DNA from 3 places in the Planococcus notacanthi genome. Region 1 is predicted to be linked to each of the others. Evidence: riboswitches for the same ligand, from Rfam matches in the RefSeq annotation. Region 1 holds a riboswitch; each other region holds the start of a gene.

Evidence for each region. A riboswitch is a leader RNA that binds a small molecule or an ion and turns the genes downstream of it on or off. The one in region 1 is predicted to bind cobalamin.
Region 2: it holds a riboswitch for cobalamin, as region 1 does, so the genes downstream of both, QMA01_RS11035 (ABC transporter substrate-binding protein) here and QMA01_RS04700 (hypothetical protein) in region 1, are expected to answer to the same signal.
Region 3: it holds a riboswitch for cobalamin, as region 1 does, so the genes downstream of both, QMA01_RS08325 (acyl-CoA thioesterase) here and QMA01_RS04700 (hypothetical protein) in region 1, are expected to answer to the same signal.

The regions. Positions count from the first base shown of each region.
Region 1 covers NZ_JASDCQ010000001.1:964,782-972,267, reverse strand. Annotated here, with positions in the region: gene QMA01_RS04715 (LacI family DNA-binding transcriptional regulator) at 1-97, opposite strand, end outside; gene QMA01_RS04710 (arylamine N-acetyltransferase family protein) at 292-1,059, shown strand; gene QMA01_RS04705 (ABC transporter substrate-binding protein) at 1,121-2,056, opposite strand; gene QMA01_RS04700 (hypothetical protein) at 2,056-2,601, opposite strand; cobalamin riboswitch at 2,770-2,968, opposite strand; gene QMA01_RS04695 (HNH endonuclease) at 3,023-3,973, opposite strand; gene QMA01_RS04690 (cytochrome c oxidase assembly protein) at 4,268-5,053, opposite strand; gene QMA01_RS04685 (GGDEF domain-containing protein) at 5,205-6,326, opposite strand; gene QMA01_RS04680 (GNAT family N-acetyltransferase) at 6,522-7,010, opposite strand; partial or broken gene QMA01_RS04675 (MDR family MFS transporter) at 7,038-7,268, opposite strand; gene QMA01_RS04670 (hypothetical protein) at 7,410-7,486, opposite strand, start outside.
Region 2 covers NZ_JASDCQ010000002.1:703,539-711,024, forward strand. Annotated here, with positions in the region: gene argS (arginine--tRNA ligase) at 1-1,178, shown strand, start outside; cobalamin riboswitch at 1,271-1,457, shown strand; gene QMA01_RS11035 (ABC transporter substrate-binding protein) at 1,941-2,918, shown strand; gene QMA01_RS11040 (FecCD family ABC transporter permease) at 2,911-3,903, shown strand; gene QMA01_RS11045 (adenosylcobinamide amidohydrolase) at 3,906-5,372, shown strand; gene cbiB (adenosylcobinamide-phosphate synthase CbiB) at 5,369-6,322, shown strand; gene QMA01_RS11055 (pyridoxal phosphate-dependent aminotransferase) at 6,309-7,388, shown strand; gene QMA01_RS11060 (bifunctional adenosylcobinamide kinase/adenosylcobinamide-phosphate guanylyltransferase) at 7,370-7,486, shown strand, end outside.
Region 3 covers NZ_JASDCQ010000002.1:177,168-184,653, reverse strand. Annotated here, with positions in the region: partial or broken gene QMA01_RS08330 (ribonucleotide reductase N-terminal alpha domain-containing protein) at 1-1,490, opposite strand, end outside; gene QMA01_RS08325 (acyl-CoA thioesterase) at 1,492-1,977, opposite strand; cobalamin riboswitch at 2,130-2,308, opposite strand; gene QMA01_RS08320 (PAS domain S-box protein) at 2,418-3,197, opposite strand; gene QMA01_RS08315 (MFS transporter) at 3,438-4,742, shown strand; partial or broken gene QMA01_RS08310 (DUF3934 family protein) at 4,866-4,997, opposite strand; gene QMA01_RS08305 (TetR/AcrR family transcriptional regulator) at 5,073-5,678, opposite strand; gene QMA01_RS08300 (GTP pyrophosphokinase) at 5,666-6,442, opposite strand; gene QMA01_RS08295 (glutathione peroxidase) at 6,637-7,113, opposite strand; gene QMA01_RS08290 (MarR family winged helix-turn-helix transcriptional regulator) at 7,142-7,486, opposite strand, start outside.

The DNA of each region.
Region 1 (7,486 bases):
CTTTTTTTACTTGATCCGGTTTATTCAAAACACGTGAGACAGTCGTCTGGGAGACACCTGCATGTTTTGCGACATCAGTAGTTGATACCAAATCCATCACCCTGCTTTCTATTTTTTGTGGATGGGTATCTCCCATCCCTGTAATTCGCTGTCATTCATATAAATTCTATCTACTTATTCACTATACCACGCTATAGCAATTCTTACACCAAACGAATTGATGTGGTTGAATATTCTTCGCGCAGTTGTAATCAACAGGATTAACCCACTCGAAAGGAATGAATAGCTATAATGAATAAAAATGAATACCTCAAACGTTTTAAAGCATCAACCGAACAGGAGCACTACCTGCAAAATTTAGCAGAACTTCAGTCTTTGCATATGCAGAATATACCATTCGAAAATTTGGATGTCATCCGTAGAACGCCCATTTACTTGAATCTTGAAAGCATTTATGAAAAAGTAGTTATTCAGCATCGCGGCGGTTATTGCTATGAATTGAATGGCTTGTTTCACTGGCTGTTGAACGAGTTGGGATTCGATGCGAAATTGATTTCCGCCACTGTTCAAAAACCTGATGGCACGTGGTCTAAAGCCGACACCCACGCGGCCATCTTAGTGGAGCTTGATACGCTTTACCTGGTGGATGCAGGTTTTGGAGATTCGACCATCAGCCCGATCCCTCTTGGCGGTGAACGGCATACCGACCACAGCGGCACTTACCGGGTAGAACAAGTGGATGATGTATATTATGACTTGATCCGGGAAAATGATGAAAAGGAAAAAGTGCTGTACCGGTTTTCTACAGAAGAAAAACGATTGGCCGATTTTCATGAAGGCTGTGTCTTTAACCAGGTTTCAGAAGATTCCCCTTTCACCCATGACGATCTTGTCACACGTGCGACGCCGGATGGCCGGATCACATTATCCGGCAGCCAACTGACACGCTCTGAAAACGGCAAGAAAGATAAAACGGAACTGTCGGCCGATGAAAAAAAGAAAGTGTTGAAAGAAGAATTCGGCATCAATCAAGAGGCACTCGAAAAGCAGTTGCATTAGTTTAAGCGATAAAAACAAAACGATCCCCGCTCAGCAAAATAGGAGCGGGGATCGTTTTGTTCTATTTAAATGCTTCCGGATAAACGGTTTTGGCTACCAGTTCAACCGCTTCACCGATTCTTGGCCCCGGACGTGAAGTAATATCAGAATCCACGAAAAAGACCTGATCGTTCTCAACGGCGTCAATGCTGTTCCAACCTTCACGTGCTTTAATCTCTTCTATGGGATCTTCCGTATAAGAAACTGTTGTTGCAATGATTTTCGGATTCCGTTGAATGACTTCCTCTTCAGAAATCTGTGGCCATCCTTCTAGATCGCCGAACAGGTTTTCAACATTGGCATGATCTAATATTTCCTGCTGGAACGTTTTTTGGCCGGTGGTGTAGATTTCAGGAGATGGGCTGATTTCAACATACAGTTGCCTTTTCTCTTCTACGTCGGATACTTTTTCTTGGACTTCCTCAATTTGCTGCTGGATAGAGCCTATTACTTCTTCTCCTTTATCTTCAAGGCCCATGACCGTAGAAATCTGTTCGATGTCCCCGTAGACATCTTCAAAGGATTCAGCCGATTCGATAACAAAAACTTGGATGCCTGCAGCTTCTAATTCTTCGTAGCCCGTAGGCCCACCTGTTGAATAGCCGATGACAACATCTGGATCCAATTCAATGATGCGCTCTGCATTAAAAACCACAGAATCGGACACACGTTCAACTTCAGCTGCTTCAGCTGGATAATTATCATAATCCGTAGCGCCAATAATTTTTTCTCCTGCTCCGATTTCATAGAGGATTTCGGTGTTGCTCGGTATTAATGACACGACAGTGGCAGGCACTTCCTCAAATTTCAATTCGTTATCCAAATCATCTGTTACCGTATAACTTGTTTGCTTTTCAGATTCGCTTGCTGTTTCTGTGTCGGATGTTTCCGATTGGCATGCGGTGAGTGTGAATGCTAATGCTCCAATGGATAGGTATTTAAAATAAGTAATTTTCATTAATTGTTGGCCACTTCTTTCTTTTTGGGTCTAGTTGGATAGGATTTGCTGATAAACGGAATTTCTTCTACTCCCTGCTGCTGATTGACATAGACAGCCATCGTAAACAGCAGGTTCGCCAATAGATTTGCATAATCAAAGAGGATTTCCGGTACATCCCGTTCCAGGCTGACCTTATGCAAAGCACGGACAGATTTTTTCGCTTCGCTCCGGCATACATGCAACACACAAGCTGCTTGAGTCCCTTGCGGCAAGACAAAATTACCGATTTTCTCACCAACAAAGTTTACATAATAATCATACATGCCACTTAACTCATTCAAATCTTCTTCATTAACTGCTAGCTTCCCTCGGACTGAACCATTCAGATGATAAACCTTTGGCTGGAGAATCTGCAGATCCCGTTGAACAGCCTCCACTTCTTTTACCAGCGACAACGCTTCGCCAATACGTGTCGTCAGTGAATCCGTTCTGATTTCAAAGTCGACGGTCGCAGCTGATTCGCGCATAAACGGATAACACAAGTAACGCATGTCTTTCTTCATCTTTTCACCTCTTTTTTCATATGGGTGAAAATCACAGCATTGAACGCTCCCGAAAACAACAAAAAGCCGCCCTCAAAAAGAGGGCGGCGCCATAGCTATTCAGAGACATACTCCAGCAGTCAAAAATAGAAAGGTTGCCGTATGATTCCCTTATCTTCCGAAGAGTAAAAATACGTTCAAAAAAAGGTAGGTCTCCTGGCTTGTGCATCGTTTTACTCTAAGAACCTTCCCGTTCAATTGACATAGGTCGTTTGAACAGTGGCATTTTCTTATTTCATACGCACTTACAGTTGCGGAAACAGCCCCGGAATCTAACCGGGTTCCCTGTTATGCTGACGAATCAGCACCTTTTTTCTGCATGATTATTCACTTGTTTTCAGTGTAGCACAGTTCAGACAACCAAAGACATAACAAAATTCAATTATTCCTGGTTTGTCATCAATTTCACTTTTCTTGGCTCTGCAAAAACAATTCGTTTATGCCATCTTAAATAAGGCGCATGCTCGGCTGACACGGGAACCTTCAAGTTTTTCCGCAATCTGTAGACTGGATAGTCTTCCTCCGGAATACGGCTTGAAATGTGGAGGCGGCCGCCTCCGGTGAATGCGATATAGCCTGCAGAATAAAGCGATGCATGGTTGGCGCAAAGCAAAATGCCGTTGAACGGATCCAAACGCTCTGAATCTGAACTGTCTTTCCACGGTTTCGCATGGGTCGCTGTCAGCACCTCTTCAATGGCGATGCCGCAAATCGGACATTCCCCGTTCCAAAGCGGCAACAGGCTTTCCCGGAACTGCTCTTTGCCTCTGCGCATTTTCGTTTTGATTTCCAGTTCAGCTTCTGCGATCAGGCTAAGCAATGGATTATGCGCGGTCTTTTTAATCACTTCCATCGATAATTCCAACTGCTCCATTTCCAACGTAAAAACATTCAAAGAACTGATCAATTCCAGAAATTTCATCGCCAGCTCTTCGTTGCAGGGATAGAGATAGCCTGAATTGCCGTTGGCATCTTCCTGAAAAGCCGAGTATTTAGTTGGCAGCAACGGCTCGATTTCCTGAAAAGACCCCTTGATCGATAACGGAACATCCAATTCGCGATAAGCTGTGCGTGCGATAAATGCAGGTTCGCTGCCTCCCTGCTCATCTGCCTGCTTCGGTTTTGTGCCTTTATGGAAATCTTCCCGTACCCGGCTGATCGCCACTAAAAATCCTTTGACGTAATGAAAGACGAGATCGCCTTTTTTCAATTCCTGCATGCGGTTCCAAGAATGGGGCACCATGCCTGATTTGTCGACTTGCGGCGTCCAAAGAATACCCGCCGCACATTCTTCCTGATACGTATCTCCTTGCATAACAATATAACTATTCATGAATTGCCTCCTAATAATGGTGATGCTCAAATTCATTCGATCTTATGTAATGGTGCAGATTATTCGAATCCAAACGCTTACCTCTAGTTTAACCCAAAACAAGAGCTTTTGCCGGGGAAAAAAGAAAAGCGAAGGCAGCCGTTTAGCTCTGACAGGCATAAGACGCACTGGCGAAGCGGCGCTCTTTGCCGCACAGCCAGAGTGGCTTATGACCCGAGGAGCTGGCTGCCGGAGCTGGACAAAGGAAAAGCCGAAGCACCCGTGAAGCCCTAATTAGCATGGGAAACGTTACCGCTATCCTTCTTCCACCGACTCACTTTTCCGAGGTGCCGTCGCTTTATACCATTGGTAGCAAAGAATGATGATGAGGACCAACTCGACGAAATCGCCCCCATAGTACATCACCTGCCCTCCTACCTCCCCTTGATCTCCCGGTACACCAGCCGGCGGATCTGCATAGATTCTTTTAGCCAAAATTTTGTGTGCGGCCAATGAGACGATGAGGATAATTGAACGGAAAAGAAAACTGAGTCGGTGAGCTGTAATATCGATGTAAATGATGGATGCCGTAAACAGGTAGCCCGCCAAAAATACGTGTAGATGGACGATCAGGTAAACAATTGAGGATTGGTGCATCCATTCAAACAAACTGGTCAGGTATAATACATACAACCCACCAATATTTAGAATCAGCGCAGTAATGGGATTGCTCAACAGCTGAAATGGCTTGCTTTTCAGTAGCCAGGATACTTTTCTCGCTAATGGAACGGGCAACGACCTCAAGAGCAGCTTCATCGGCATCGCAAGAACCAACAAGAGCGGTGCCAGCATGCCAAGCAATAGATGGGTCCACATATGGCCAACGAAATTTCCCTGTGCAAATTCCGCCAGCGGACCTGTAATGACCAGAGCAATAGAAAAAATACCGAAGCCCCATAAAAAACAGCGGTACAGCGGCCATGGCCTGAATTTCAGGCTCGTTAAAGCAGCGGCTAATGGGTAAAATAAAAATGCCAAAAACAGCACTACAATGACCATGGCTTCCAGACTGTCCATTCCTTGTTGCATATCGTGTTCCACCAATACACCCCCATCCCGCATTCCATACTGATTGATTTGCCTTTCTCTCCTCTACCCGGTTTGGCAACCTGCTATGTTTTGTTTCAACAGTTCATTTCATAAAAAAAAGCCGTTGCTGAAATGCAATGCGGCCATCTTGCTGAAGCTGTCTTTAATTAAATACCTCTTCAACTTCTTTTTCTTTTTTTTCTGCGAAAGCAGTAACTCGGTTTCTGCCGTCACGTTTGGACTGATATAAAGCTTGATCAGCTTCATCAATCAGCTGGTCCAAAGTTTTATGATAGGAATTCAAAGATACGCCCATGGATACCGTCAATTTGCCTTCAGGCTGGAGCTCTTCACCTTCAAAGTGATATTGTTCAATTTGGTCACGGACTTTTTCAGCGATCCTCATCACTTCATTGTCATCGTAAGGATCCGTGATGCAGAAAATGAATTCTTCCCCACCATACCGTGCCACATAATCTTTTTTTCGTGTATGGTCCCTCAACAGCTGGCCAATCGACCGAAGCACAGCATCGCCTTTTTGATGGCCATGCGTATCATTATAAGTTTTGAAATAATCGACATCGAGCATAACTATAGCGATGGGTACATACTGGGACACCAAGGTTTGCGTTTTATTCTTAAAAAAGCGCATATTCGGCAGTTGTGTCATGGGATCCTGATTAGAATAAAATTCCAGTTCTTTGCGGACAAGTATATGGTGATTTTCACCGTTCGCAATTAAGCCCATTGCCAAAACAGCGACCATGGCAAAAAACAGCATTGAAAGGGTGATCGGCACAGTTGAAGGTGTAGTCAATAGCATCGAAACTGATTTGAGGACTTCGAAAACCAACAAACCGAGAAGCATTTTTTTGATATCCAAAATGGCAAAAAATTTATTGACTGTTTTTTTATTGCGGAACAGGCTGCCGATGATGACCGGCAAAATCACCGTCTGTAAAATTCCAGCTATCGCTGTAGGTCCGCCCAGTGAATAGCGGTATATAGATGGAAAGATTGCAGATAGTATCCCTACTTTCCAACCGCCAATATAGGAAATGAAATAAAGGGGCACTTCCCTTAAATCAAGCCGCATGCCTTCATGAATGTAAGGATTATACATCACTGAAAAAGTCAAAAATCCCATGAATAAAATACTGAGTGCCAATAAAAGCGTTGATTCGGTCAAGTTGGGGAATAATAATTCCTTCGCTTTTAAAGCGAGATACATCAATGCGATGATCAACGCCATGTTTTCAAGAAAGAAAAAAAGTAATGACTGCATTTATCCAACTCCTTACAAAACCATATCCTCAGTTTACAATTATTACATCTGAAAATATAGGAAAACCACGAAAAAATATACAAAAACCTATTTAAAAGTGTTTGCTTTTCGTTATTGGAAAGATTGCGCCTAAAACAAAATAAAACTTTCTGCCTGGTCTAAAAAAACGGCCGATTAGAGAGTTTCCTTTGTCTGCTACAGCAGTTTTGCCATATAGTATTCATTGGCATAGCGTTCCTCCAGCCATACGGAATCACGCTTCAGCCCCTCAATTTCAAAGCCTAGTTTTTTATATAACCCAATAGCTGGTTTGTTATGCTCAAGCACGGTCAATTCAATGCGGCGAATTCCTTTTGCGACAGCCCACTGATCCAAAGATTGAAACAATTCTGTGCCTCTCCCTTTCCCACGTTCGCTTTGCCGAATACCGACCGCGACATAAACGGAATGCCGCTTGCGTTTAACATTGTCGCCGATCGCAAACAAATAGCCGGTTAACTCGGCTTGTTCTTCTGTTACCAACACTACCGACTCTTCCCCCATAGCGGCAAGGCGTTTCTCCAACTGCTCAGCTGTAGTCTTGCGTTCTCCTGGCTCAAACAGCATAAGATCAGAATCCTCTACATGCTTCATGAGTTCCGCCAATTGAAAGGCATCCTCAGGAACTGCTTTTCTGACGATCATAGCTATTCTCCTCCTACTGTTTTGTGTTTAAACAATTTTTGGTTCGGGCACTTGTTCTTTTTTAGGCTTTCTGATAAACAATCCGGTGTAAACAAGAAGCGTGCCGATCATCAGCAAGACGCCGATGAAATTGAATAACAGCAATAAATACCAGCTATTCGCTGAAGTAATCGTCACATACCCGATGCTGTAAAGCAATAGCCCCGTCAACAGGACATGCTGTTTGGAAAAACGGTCGGTGAATTTATTGACCATGAAGATCTAACTAGTAAACCGAAAAGATGGGCTGTTGCGTACAGGTTTGTACGCAACAGCCCATCTTCATAGCGGGGGATAAAACAGATAGTGGGCCACATCTATTGCGGAAGACGATGAGTCTATATTTGGAGAGGCAGAAATTTATAAGGTATGCAGATTTATTGAAAAAATAAGATACAAGCTAAGTGACAGCACATTGAACAGCACAAGATTGAAAC
Region 2 (7,486 bases), on a different contig from region 1:
CACGCGAATACTACATCAACGATGCCGGCAATCAAATCAATAATTTGGCATTGTCGATAGAAGCCCGTTATTTTGAAGCACTTGGCCAAGGCGACAGCATGCCGGAAGATGGCTACCGCGGACAGGATATTAAAGATATTGCGGACGCGTTGGTACAGGAACATGGCGACAAATTTGTCAGCATGACTCATGAAGAGCGTTTTGAAGAATTCCGCCAGCACGGATTGAAAGTGGAATTGGCGAAATTGCAGCAGGATCTGGCGGATTTCCGTGTGAAATTCGATGTATGGTATTCTGAATCGTCTCTTTACAAAAACGGCAAGATTGATGAAGCTTTAGCTAAATTGCGTGCCAATGGCCATGTTTTTGAAGAAGACGGAGCAACGTGGTTCCGTTCGACAACGTTCGGTGACGACAAGGACCGTGTTTTGATTAAAAATGACGGTACATATACGTATTTGATGCCCGATATCGCTTACCATGAAGATAAATTGCAGCGTGGCTTCGAAAAGCTCATCAATGTTTGGGGAGCTGATCACCACGGCTATATCCCGCGCATGAAAGCGGCGATTGAAGCACTTGGCTATGACCGCGACACGCTTGAAGTCAGCATCATCCAAATGGTGCAATTGTACAAAGACGGCGAAAAAATGAAGATGAGCAAACGTACGGGTAAAGCAGTAACAATGCGCGAGCTTGTCGAATTGGTCGGCTTGGATGCTGTGCGTTATTTCTTCGCCATGCGTTCCGGCGATACGCATATGGATTTCGATCTGGATTTGGCTGTGTCACAATCCAATGAAAACCCGGTCTTTTATTCGCAATATGCGCATGCCCGCATCTCTTCGATTTTGCGTCAGGCAGAAGAACAGGGATTGACGGTTTCAGAAGACCAGTTGAACTTATTGACTTCTGAAAAAGAAATCGATGTTCTGAAGAAAATCGGTGATTTCCCGCAAGTCATTGCGGATGCAGCCAAGCAGCGTGCACCTCACCGAATCACGACATACATTCATGAATTGGCATCTAATTTCCACAGTTTCTACAATGCCAACAAAGTCTTGGATGCCTCTAACCCGGAATTGACCGGTGCCCGTCTGGCATTGATCATGGCTGTGAAAACAACCTTGGCCAACGCGTTGAAGACAGTCGGCGTCGCAGCTCCGGAAAAAATGTAAGAGACAGACAAACGTTTACGTGTATAATAAAGAGAAACTTCAATCAATGAATCTATCGCTTTTAGAAGCGGGATGAAATGAAGAAACAGAATATGAGAACCATTCATAAAGGTGCTTATGTCTAAGAACATGAGTTAAAAGGGAAGCCGGTTTAATTCCGGCGCGGTCCCGCCACTGTATGTGAGAGGAATCTGCAAAATGCCACTGAAGCAATGCTTTGGGAAGGTGCAGAAACCGAAGACCACAAGCCAGGAGACCTGCCTTTATGACGACACACCCAAACGCCTGCGAGGAAAGGCTGGATGCGCATGCTTTTTTATGGCGTCCTTTCCATCCCTCGCAGTTTGCTGCGGGGGATTTTGTGTTCTCAAGGAGATTTCTTCAAACTTTCTGCATCTGAATCATTTGAGAAATTATTTATATCGTATATAAAAATTGCTAGATAAGTTGAACTAAAGAAACTGGCTTTTACCCAATGCTTCGGACGCTCTGGGTAGAGCGAAGACGATTGCTCCTGCGTAAGCTCGTCGCAGATGAGGTCCCAGGAATGCCTGTTCCCTCATTTGCACCCGCAAGAAGCCAGGCAAAGGACACCTGTCTTCTCGCTTCGCCTAGCCCTTGGCAGCTGGCACCGCGACGTCCTGTCGCGCCGGCTGCATGACCCACATCCTGTGGGCCCGAAAGCGTAGCTGTTTTACGGAATATCGGCTACTACAAATCATTAGTTCAAAAAGCACTACACACAACAAGGGGGATTTATTCATGAAGAAGATTTGGAAGTTTGGTGCAACCGCAGGATTGGCCGCGGTATTGATGGCGGGTTGCGGAGATACGGCGACGCCCGTAGAAGAACAGGATACTGAAACACCGGCGGAACCGCCGACGGAAGTTGCGGATGTAGAATTTCCAGTGACGTTGACGGATGCAGTAGGCGAAGAAGTGGTGATCGAGGAAGAACCGGGAGCCATTGTTTCGATGGTGCCATCAAATACAGAAATCGCTTATGAACTTGGCGTTGGTGACAAATTAGTCGGCGTTTCGGATTTTGATAATTATCCGGAAGAAGCGGGGCAAATTGAAAAAATCGGCGGCCAGGAATTCAATGTGGAAAAAATCATTGGCCTGCAACCGGATTTGGTGCTTGCGCATGAATCGGGATTGGGTGTTGGCGATGCAGGGTTGCAGCAGTTGCGTGACGCTGGACTCAATGTATTTGTAGTCAACAATGCCGTCAGCTTTGATGAAGTCTACGATTCCATTACAGTGATCGCGCAAGCGACAGGCACCATGGAAGAGGCGGAAAGCATCGTTTCTGAAATGGAAGTCCAAGTGGCGGAAATCGAAGAATTGGCAAGCACAATCGAAGAGCCGAAGACTGTCTTTTTGGAAGTCGGAAGTGAACCCGACATCTACACGACCGGAAAAGGCACGTTCATGGATGAAATGTTGACGCTCATCAACGCTGAAAATATAGCGGGCGATTTGGAAGGCTGGGCAAAAATGGACGCAGAAGCCGTCGTTGCAGCTGATCCAGACGTCATCATCACAACAGAAGGCGGCTATATCGAAGATGCGGTCGACCAAATCAAATCGCGCAATGGATTTGCGGAAGTGACAGCTGTCAAAGAAGATGCTGTCTATAACCTGGATTCGGACATGCTCACCCGTTCAGGCCCACGTTTATCAGAAGGGCTGATGGAAATGGCGAAAGCTGTTTACCCTGAAGTGTTCAATGAGTAAGAATGTACTGGCATACAGCGTCTCGCTGCTGATTTTAGCAGGCGCCATTTTGCTGGGGGTGACGGTCGGAACGGTTTCCATTTCGCCCGTCGTGTTATGGAATCCGTCTTCGGATGAGGCAGCAGCCAATATTTTATGGAATATCCGCATGCCCCGTGTTATTTTAGCCGGGCTTGTCGGAGCGGCACTGGCGATTGCCGGGGCTGCGTTCCAAGGGCTTCTGAAGAACCCATTGGCCGATCCTTACACCCTGGGAGTGTCTTCCGGTGCCTCAGTCGGCGCTGTGATGACGCTCTTTTTTGGCATATCCATCCCATTTTTAGGACCATTCACTTTGCCGGTCATGAGCATGATCGGGGCGTTGCTGACAATGCTCGCCGTGATGAGTTTCGCAAAATTGGTGGATCGCTCCATGAAAATGGAAACCGTCATTTTAACAGGCATCATCTTCAGTTCTTTTCTGGGCTCAATCATCTCCCTGATGATTGCATTGACCGGAGAAGAGCTGCGCCAAATCATCGGCTGGCTGCTGGGCAGTGTGTCGATGCGCGGATGGCCATATGTACGGATGGCGCTGCCGTTTGTTTTGATCGGTTCATTCGTCTTGTGGCTGAAACGCAGAGAATTGAACGCCATGCTGTTTGGTGAAGAACGCGCACAACATTTGGGCGTCGATGTCAGAAAGAGCAAAATGATCATCTTAATCGGCGGTTCGGTACTGACAGGAGCAGCCGTTTCAGTTTCCGGAACCATCGGATTTGTCGGTCTGGTGGTGCCGCATATGACCCGCTTATTATGGGGATCGGATCATCGCCACGTCCTGCCATTATCGTTCATCAATGGAGCCGCGTTATTGATCATTTGTGACTTGGTGTCGAGAACAATCATCTCACCGACGGAATTGCCGATCGGTGTCATTACCGCATTTATCGGAGCACCGGTATTTGCATTCATCTTTTTCCGGCAACGCAAAGGAGGGGCATGACCATGCTTGAAATAAAAGGAATAACAGGCGGCTATGGCGAGAAGAATATCGTCAACGACGTATCTTTTACTGTCAATAAAGGCTCGATCCTCGGGATTTTGGGACCCAATGGAAGCGGCAAATCTACCTTGATGAAATTGATCAGTGGAGTGCTTCCCGCTGCAGGTGGAGAAGTCCGGATTGACGGCAAACCCATGGCTGATTTTACGGCGAAAGAACTGGCCAGGAAAATGGCGGTCTTGCCTCAATTGCATGCACACGCTTTTGCCCATACGGTTCGTGAAACGGTTTCACTTGGCAGGTATCCGCATCAAAGCGGCTGGTTTTCTTCCTGGTCGGATGAAGACGAAGAAGCTGTTGTGGAAGCGATGGGGTTGATGGACATCAGCCAATATGAACAGACACAAATCGATCGGATGTCGGGCGGCGAACAACAGCGCGTCTTCGTGGCACAGGCTCTGGCACAAGATGCAGGGATCCTGCTTTTGGATGAGCCGACCAACCATCTGGATATCAACCACCAGAAGGAATTGCTCGATACCATCAAAAAGCAGGCCATTGAAAAAGACTTGACGATTGTCTCTATTTTTCATGATATCAACCTGGCTTCCATGTATTGCGATCAATTGCTGCTGATGGATGGAGGAGGGGTCGTCCGGATCGGCGAACCGCATGAAGTGGTTCGGGAACAAGATATTGAAACCGTCTATCATACACGCGTCAGCAACCACCCGCATCCGGAACTGCCTAAACCGCAGATCACTTTATTGCCGGGCGTCGAGCGCGAATCCAGTGAGGCAAGCATACGGGCAAAGGACTTCCGGATTTCCAAAGACATGGTGCTCTACCAGAGTCCGATTCCGTTAAAGACGGTATCATCCGCAGTCGTCAATGCAGGCTCCGGTTGGTTCCGCAATTTCATGAACCGCCATGTGGATGCATTTTACAACATCAACAACAGTGTCCAGGAAATGTCCGAGTATATCGAAGAAAGCGGACTGAAAACGACGGACACTGTAGGGATGATGACAGCTGTCCAAACGGAAGATGCCATCATTAAAGAGTATGAGGGCCCATTCGGCTCAGTGGTGATTGCTGTCACTGCTGGTGTTGGAAACGGCGTTGACGTCTCAAAAGCGGTAGAGCGCACCTTGCGTGTCGGGACCATCAATACCTGGATCCTGGTCAATGGCATCTTATCCGATGAAGCGTTTATCCAGGCAATGATCACTGCAACAGAAGCGAAGACCAAAGCCCTTCAGCAGGAGCAAGTCAAAGATCCACTGACCGGCACGATCGCGACCGGCACGTCCACTGACAGCTGCCTGGTAGCAGCCACGCAGCAAGGCGAGGAGTTGCCTTATGCCGGCCCCATCACCGAACTTGGAAAATTGATCGGCGTCGGTGTTTTCGAATGCACTATTGAAGCGCTCAAATTGTATCAGTTGGCGAAAGCGAAAAGCCTATGATTTCGCATCTGATTGCTATTGCGCTGGGCCTGGCCATCGACCGTATGATTGGTGATCCGCCCAATTGGCCACATCCTGTCCGCTGGATCGGGACTGCGATCCGCAAGTTGACCAAACGCTGGAATCACGGACCGAACGCTTTCCGGAACGGTTTTTGGCTGCTGGGAACGATTGCTGTGACCGTTTTTCTGCTCGTTTACGCGGTTGTTTTTTGGGCTTATTCTTTAAATGCGTTTTTGGGAATTGCTGTAGAAGCCGTATTGATCGCTTCCGGGCTTGCACAGAAGAGCCTGAAAGACGCAGCGATGGAGGTCTACGATCCATTGACGAATAAAAACTTTGTCCTGGCACGTGAAAAGTTGTCCTGGATTGTCGGCAGGGATACAGAAGGTTTAAATGAAAGTGAAATTACAAGAGGCGTCGTGGAGACGGTGTCGGAGAATACCAGCGATGGTGTCACTGCACCGCTGTTCTGGGCATTTCTGCTCGGCGCTCCGGGCTTGTGGCTGTATAAATCCGTCAATACACTTGATTCGATGGTCGGCTACCGAAATGAAGAGTTTGAGCAGTTCGGTTTTGCCTCTGCAAAAGCGGATGATGTACTAAACTTCATTCCGAGCCGCCTGACCGGATTTTTGATTTTAATCCTCACATCTAACAAACGATCACTGACCATGCGTCAGCGTTTGGCGGAATGGCTGCGGGATGCACCAAAGCATCCGAGCCCGAACAGCGGCTGGCTGGAGGCGGCGACAGCCGTGCAATTAGGTGTAGAACTGGGCGGATTGAACCGCTACCGTGGAATCGAGTCGGAGCGTGCACGTATGGGTATGCCGGTTTATCCACTGGAAGCAAGCCACATTAAAGAAGCTGTCAGCCAGATGCAGACGGCCACCACTGGTTTTTTCATCATATTTGCTTTAGGAGGAATTTTGTTTGGAATTGCCTAATCATGGAGCCAATCCACTTCGTTTATACAAACAGGCAGGCATCAGCCCGCCGCCACAGATTTTAGATTTCAGCGAAAATGTCCATCCTTTTGGCCCACCGGCTTTTTTGGAAGAGATTTGGCCCGATATGCTGGGTTTGACCGGTTCTTATCCAGATCCCGATGGAGAACCGTTCCGTACGGCAGCTGCCAAATTCCATGATGTGGCGGCCGGTGAAGTCGCTGCAGGCAACGGGGCAGCTGAAATTTTCACTTGGCTGGCCAGAAGATATCGGAGCCGGCAGGTTGTCTTGATCGAACCGGCATTTTCCGAATACCGCCAAACGCTGGAAGCGGAAAATGTCCAGATCAAAGCGCTGCAATTGGTGCCGGAAAACGGCTGGCAATTGACCGTTCAAGATGTCCGGAACATAATCCCGGGATGCGCAGCGCTGTACATCTGCAATCCGCATAATCCGACAGGTACGTTACTGGACACCGACACCCTTCAGGAAATTGCGCAGATTTGCCTGGAACACCACTGTGAACTTGTGATTGATGAAGCTTTTATTGATTTTATTGGAGAAGAGGCTTCCTTCATGCCGTTCTTGCCGGCTTTTCCGAATGTTTTCATTGTCCGTTCGATGACCAAAATGTACGCCATTCCAGGGTTGCGCCTCGGCTATGTGGTCAGTGCGGCAGAAAAGATCGGCCAATTGAAGCAAGGGGCAGCGCATTGGAACGTCAATGCCTTATCGGCTGTTATCGGAGCCAAGTGTTTAGGAGAAGCAGATTACCGCCGCAACGTCATCCAAGCCGCTTCCGGGGAACGCCGAAAAATGCAGCAGTTTTTAGCAGCAAACAATTGCCGGAGCACTGATTCCGCAGTTAATTTCCTGTCATTCCAATTGCCGGATTCAAGTTGTTCTGCAGCATTTTTTACAGATTTCTTAAAAGCTGGAATCGTCCTTCGCCATACCGAATCATTTCAAGGAATGGACGGCAACTGGTTTCGAATCGGCATGAAATCAACGGAAAACATGGCGAAATTGCGGGAGGCGATTAAGGAGTGGCTCAAGGCCAATTGATATTTATCAGCGGCGGAGTCCGAAGCGGCAAAAGTGCCTATGCGGAATCTGTCGTCCGCGCTGCGGGAAGCGCGCGGAAAGTATATATAGCCAGCGGG
Region 3 (7,486 bases), on a different contig from region 1:
AAGTTGATGGAAGACAAATTGCAGACAACGAAATCACCCGGTTTGCGGACCATGACAAGGTTGCCGTCTTCATCGGTATATTCTTTCATAATGGTAGTAGCTGACATATTTTGCATAATTTCTGTACACAAATTACTACAGTAAATCGACGTCAGCCCTCTGCCTCTTGTGTGCTTGTTCGGATTCTGGCGGTTCACTTCGTCCCGGTAGAACATATACGGTGTGCCGGTTTCCAACTGGGAAACCATGATGCGCGCCATGATCTCCATTGCACGGTAAGTTTTACGCGGCAATAGCGGATGGTCCACAGCTTCCTGGTATTTGTCGCTGAAGTATTTTTCATCGGCTTCGTCGTAAAAATCTTCAAGTCCAAGCGCATTGCCGTTTTCATCTGTCCAGCCCATCACTTGCTTAATCTGATGCGGACAGAACGTATGCCATTCGCCGATGCTGCGGCCGTTTTCGTCTTTTTCCTGCAGCCGCTCCATAAACAGGTCCGGAATCGACACGCCGGTGAAAATGTCGTGCGCTTTGCGGCGCTCGTCGCCGTTATTGGTTTTCAAGTCCAGGAATCCGTTCATGATGTCTTTGTGGAAGACATCCAAATAAATCGCCACTGCGCCTTGGCGCTGGCCGAGCTGATCGACACTGACCGCTGTATCGTTGACCAGACGGATCCACGGCACCACACCTGATGAATTGCCTTTGAATTTTTTGATGTCCGATCCTAAAGCACGAACTTTTCCGTAATAGATCCCGATGCCGCCGCCATCTTTGCTGAGGCGTGCGATATCCCAGTTGTTCAGATAGATGCCGTCCAGTGAATCATCGACAGTATCAATAAAACAGGAGGACAATTGTCCGAAACTTTTACCGGCATTCGATAAAGTCGGCGTGGCTACTGTCATATACAGCTGGCTCATTGCCCAGTAAGCTTCTTTCACCAACTCGAGGCGATGCTCTTTTGGTTCGTTTTGCATCAACGTCATCGCAATGACAAGAAAACGCTCCTGCGGAAGCTCAAATAATCTTCCTTCATAGTCTTTCGCTAAGTAGCGGTCAGCCAACAGGAACAAGCCGATGTAGTTGAACAAGAGATCCCGTTCAGGTTCGATTTCCTCACCCAATAAGATGATTTCCTCTTTCGAATAAGCCGCAAGAAGCTCTCCTGAATAAATGCCGATCCCTGTCAGCTTTTCAATAAGGCGATAGAAGTCGCCATATTTCTGGGAAGCGGAAAAGTTGCGGCTGTCTCCAGCTTTTTTGTATAAGTCGCCAGCATACAATTCTGCTGCGGTGTACGTCCAATCAGGCTCGTCCATCGTGATACGGTTCAGTGCATACAACAAGGACTGCTCTCCTTTTGCCTGCTCAGCTAAGTTCGCTGTCCGCTCCAATAGTTCTCGCGTATCTAGTCCATATACATCTGTTGCCCGCTGCAGCGCTCTTTCCACTGTCTTTATTTCTGTTTCTTCGATTTTCATGTTCATATCAACACAACTCCTTTGCGTATTCGTTCACTTTCATGCGGCGCTCTTTGCGATCTTGGGCGCTTTTAAATAGTTTTTCTTCGGCAGCCGTTTCCGGAACTACACCGCTCACCGGTGTCGGCTTGCCATCGCTGTCGACTGCCACCATTGTCAGAATGGCTGTAGTCGTCAAACTCCTTGTGCCTGTTTCGATTTGTTGGCATTCAGCTTTAACATACACTTCCATAGATGTTCTGCCTGTTGAGATCACCACTCCCTCCAAAATAAGGATATCCCCAACTTTTGCCGAAGATAGGAAATTCACCGTATCGATCGAAGCGGTCACAACTGCTTTTCCGCTATGCCTCATGGCTGTAATGGCGGCGATTTCATCTATGTACGCCAATACGGTGCCGCCGAATATGGTCCCCATGTGGTTGGTGTCCGGGGGTAGGACCAATCGTGTCTGAATGGTTCTGGCCACCCCTGCTGCTAATGGTTTTGTCATGAGTATCCATTCCTCCATCTCTGATATACAAGAAAAAACCCCATCCTCTCAGGGAGGATGGGGTTTAGATACGCAGAATATCGGATGGGAAGCAGAATACAGCTATCCCATGCATAATACCTTCGTTATCCCTCTCAGCTCCCGGAGAAGATCATAAACTCATAACGAAGGCAGGTCTCCTGGCTTGTGCGTCATCCTCTGCTATCTCCTTCCCGTCCGTTGGACAGTGGATTGCGATAGTTCGTCTGCACTTACAGTTGCGGGAACAGCTCCGGAATTTCACCGGATTCCCTATTAAGCCTTTTCAGGCACCTTCGTTATTGGTTCTACTATATATAGTGAATAATTTTAATCAATCACTAAATATTGTATTCATACACTATAAATCACTTTATTGCCTTTGACAAGAACTTCTTCATTCCTGCCGTTAAGTCAAAGTTTCAGTCAGTCGCCAAATAACGCTTCAAGGCTTGTTTCACCGTGCCCATCGTCGTCAATTGGCTAAAGTCCACACGCGCTTCAATCGCTTTTAATGCGAGTTCGGGACGGATTCCCGTGAAAATCAGTTTGATTCCGAGCAAGCGCATAATGTGGTCGATTCTATAAAGAAATTCTGCCACGACATTATCAATATTGTAGATGCCGGACACGTCAATAATAAGGCAATGCAGATTTTCTCCTTGAATTTTTTGCGGAATGATATCAAGAAGCAGATGGCTGCGATCCCCATCTACTGAACCTACGAGCGGCAAAACTGCCAAGCCACCAATAATCGGCACGATGGGAGTTGATATCTCATTTTTTAATTGCATTAGATCTCGTTCAGTTTTCTTCTGCGTCGTAATGTCGCGGATAGTGGACTGGATTGCGACCGTTTCTCCATATTGGACCGGGTAGCAATACAGTTCGACATCGGCTTGAGTTCCGTCAAAACGCTTAACAGTAGTCTCAACCAATTCTCCAATGGTGCGATCCTCCATGCCTGTACGGATGCGTTTCGCAATGAATTCTTTGTAATCATCCGTAAACACATCCACGATGTTTGCACCGATAAGCGTATCCTTATCGGCTTTGAAGAATTCCGATCCGGGCTGATTTATATATAAGACTTTCTGATTCGAATGAATAATGGTTGTTTCATCGGAATACTCCGTGATTTGTTGGTAAATTTCTTCTTTTTCTTTAATGCCCAAGGGTCTTTCAGGTACTGCATTTAGCATTTTCTTTCACTCCTTTTGACTAAGAAACTGCCAGTTCCTCTATTCTACACTTTTTCAGAAAAACTTTCAGTCGCGGCAAAAGCCTCAAGATTTCTGAATGATTCTTTTCTTTACAGTTCTATTTCAAATCTTGTAAAGGAAAAATATTATGTTATGATAATAAGCTGTGATTTCAACATATTTTTAGATGCCGTTTTTGGAAATACGCTACCTTAAGGTTAGAGTTATTGGAGATGCACGATGAAACAAGTAACAGGAAACGCTTTTCACTACGGCTGGGTCATTATCGCGATCGCGGCCTTGTCTCAATTTTTCTCTGGTCCCGGACAAACTTATTCGAATTCAATTTTTATCGATTATTATATAGAAGATTTTGGCTGGAGCCGTTCCACGGTTTCCGGTATCTACTCGGCTGCGACATTGACGGCAGGATTCCTGTTGTTTTTCGTCGGGCGCCTGATTGACCGAAACGGCTCACGTAAAATGGCCGTTGCCGTATCCGTCGCCCTTGCCGTCGCCTGCTTTTTCAACAGCTTCGTAACAAGTCTCGTCATGCTGTTTATCGGCTTCTTTTTTATTCGCTTGTTGGGCCAAGGCTCTATGGCACTTATATCAAGCTCACTCATTCCGCAATGGTTTGTCAAAAAACGGGGCCGCGCCATCAGCATTGCCGCAATCGGCGGCTTAGTCAGTTCTGCCGCTTTTCCCCTGCTGAACGTTTGGCTGATCGAGTCATTCGGCTGGCGCAGTTCATGGCTGATTTTAGGAATCATCATCATTGTTTGCTTTACGCCGCTTGCTCTTTTCCTCATTCAAAACTCTCCTGAAGAAATGGGCTTGCTGCCGGATAACGGCGCTGCGCTTAAGGCGGAGCCTGAAAAGAAACTCATAAAAGAAGTCAGTTGGTCAGTGAAAGAAGCTTCAAAAACCCGTGCTTTCTGGCTGTTGCTGCTATGTGCAGCCATCCCGGGCATCGTCAATACCGGTTTGACCTTCCACCTGGTCTCCATTTTCGCTGAAAAGTCCCTGTCTCTTGAAACTGCAGCCGGCATTTTAAGTTTAACGGCATTGATCGGCTTGCCAGTCACTTTCATCACTGGAATTCTGCTGGAAAAAGTAAAAGTCCAGTATATGCTGACACTGGTATTTGCAGGCGAGCTAGTGTCGTTATTTCTTCTGCAGAAAGCTGATTTTTTGGCGACTGCCATGGTCTTCGGATTGGTCTGGGGCGTCAGCATGGGAATCGAACGGATTGTCATGGCTGTTGTCTGGCCCAATTATTTCGGCCGTAAGCACATCGGCAGCATCAGCGGCATCTCGATGGCGATGGTCGTCACGGGATCTGCGCTCGGTCCGTTGCCGCTCGGCATCGCTTTCGATTTATTCGGCGGCTATACCGAAATCCTCTGGGCATTGATGATTTTCCCGATTTTCGGTATCGTGGCAGCTTTGCTGGCAGACCCGCCGAAAAAAGAAGCTTCCATCCAACAACCCGTTGCCAAAGAAATAGAAGGACCTGCAGAAAACCCATTACTCGCGGATTAAAGGGTTTTTTCAAAAAGGAATAAAGGGCAAAAAAAAGGTTGCCCATTTGGACAACCTTTACCTTGCTATTTATGCATCGACCCATTGAGAAGCTATTTCTTTCTCTGTTTTTGGTTCGTCGGCTTTTTTATTGGTTTTGCTGGTGTAAGGCTTAAAACTATTGGCTTTATTGGCTCCTGCTTTCCAGCGCGTCCATCCTTTTTTGCCGGTTCCCTGGCCTGTACCGCTTTTCGCTTTTGCTTTTGCTTTGCTCATTATAATCACTCCATTACTGCTACGATGATGTACAGCTTATCACATCAAGGCTCAGAGTGAAACAGAAATCTTCGTTTACGAACGGGCAAGCCCTTTTTTCAATAGCTCCAGTTCCAGTTCATAGTTTGCAATCGACTCTTCCACAGCCAAGTTTCTGGCGAAATGTTCGATCCAATTTCTGATAGTTACGGTCATAAGGATTTTCAGCAAATGGTACAATTCCTTATTCCCTGACACATTCAGCTTGTCCACATCAATAAGTCTGCTGATTGTGTTGAATTCCTCTTCAGACTCTTCTTCATTGACGATTTTGATGAATTTTGTTTCGACTTGTTCTGTCATATTCAATAGGACATTCCGTTTAAAGTCTAGAAGCTCATCTTCGTTCACAGTGGAAATATAAAACTCCCTGATCGTCTGGAATAAATCTCCGCTGTTTTTTTCCAGCGTCGCCTTAAAGAGCCGTTTGCGCCTGGCAGTATAGCGATTCAACAAGTAGAAGTACAAATCTTCTTTTCCTTCAAAATATTGATAGAAACTTCCACGGGAAATTCCGGCTGTTTTGACGATATTGGCTATGGAGGCTTCAGACAAAGAGGCATTCGAAAATTCCTGCTGTGCCGCTTCGATCAATAGCTGTTGTTTTTCTTTTGGCAAATTATAAAAGGTCAGTTTTGGCACTTTTCTCTTCCTCTCAATCGGTCTGTGCTATCAGGTCCACTTAGGATAAAGTTATTCGGCAAATGAAAACGTTCTTTATCAATCAAGATTTCAGAGAAATCTTCGTCAGCACTCACCTGATCCTTGAGCCTGTTCATCCGCAATTGGATCTTTTCCATTTTCCGGTCCAATTCGGTCGCAGAATCCGCTGCTTCCTTCAGTTCAAGGATAATGTCAGCGGGCACTTCTTTGTTGTATTTATAGTAGATTTTGTGTTCAAGGCTTGCCCAGAAATCCATGGCGATGGTACGAATCTGTACTTCCACGCAAATCTCTTCTACACGGTCCGACATAAAAATCGGCACCACCAGCAATAAATGCAAACTGCGGTAACCATTCGGCTTGGGATTCTGGATATAATCCTTCACTTCAAGAACCTTCAAATCATCCTGGTTCTGCAGCATGGCGCTTAATCGGTAGATATCAGCTTCAAATGAACAAGTGATTCGAACACCCGCAATGTCTCTAACATTTTCTTTAATATTCACTAAAGAAAGGCCGACTCCTTTTTTGCCGGCTTTTTTCATGATGCTTTCAGGAGATTTCAAACGGGAACTGACATTTTCGATCGGGTTATAGTCATGAATATAGTGGAATTCCTGTTGCAGTATACTGATTTTTGTATTGATTTCTTCCAGAGCGAATTTATAGCCCATCATAAATCGCATCATCTCTTTTTTTAAGCCCTTCATCTTCCGTAGATCATCGGTAAAACCGGCTTCCATCTCGTCGTCCCCTTTTTTCATAACGTTCACTTATTTATTGCTTATAATCTTCGAATGACACCGTGTCACATTTCGTAAAGCAAGCTTAACATGACACTGTGTCACATGTCCACTGGGAAGCGACGCGCTGTCACATCAAACCATAAAAAAAGAGCAAAACCTCTGTGTTTGAGGTTTCGCTCGCTCTCCTGCCCTTACTTGCCAAGTACTTTCTGAATGTCTTTTTCAAATGATTCGGGTTTATCTTTTGGAGAGAACCGTGAAACGATATTGCCATTTTGATCAATCAGGAATTTTGTGAAGTTCCACTTGATGGCGCTTGATAAAAATCCTTTTGTGTTAGTGGTCAAATAGTTGAACAGTGGATGTGCCTCTTTGCCGTTAACTTTGACCAGGTCGTGCATAGGGAAAGTAACGCCGTACGTCATGCGGCAAGCTTCCTGTGCTTCTGCTCCACTGCCTTTTTCCTGGCCGAATTGATCAGACGGGAAGCCCAGAACCACTAATCCCTGTTCCTTGTATTCTTCGTACATTTTTTCCAAACTGTCGAATTGATCTCTCAAACCGCATTTTGTCGCTGTGTTGACTATCAGCATGGCTTTGCCCTTGTATTCGCTTAAGTGGTATTCTTCCCCGTTCGGCTTTGGTACGGCAATATCGTAAATATTCATGCGGCATCTCTCCTTATTTATTCTTCTATTACAAATTCATGTTTTTAAAAGAAGCATTTAGCTCTTTCAAGTTTTTCATCAAGGTGATGGCGTTGACTCCCATAAAGTCACAGCTGATGAGTTTGTCGAGGACAGCCTGTTCGACTGCCGCCTGTTCGCTTTTGGCTTTTTCCGTCAATGAAATCGTAAAAGCACGTTTATCTGATTGGGATTGTTCTTTAACCAGTCGCCCCTGTTCGATCATACGATTGATGATCGGATTCAAAGTTCCGGTTCCAAGCCCCAGCCGTTCACCGATATTTTTAGTCAACAGTCCGTCTTCTTCCCACAAGACAAGAAGCACCAGATACTGTGGAAACGTCAGATTGAAAGG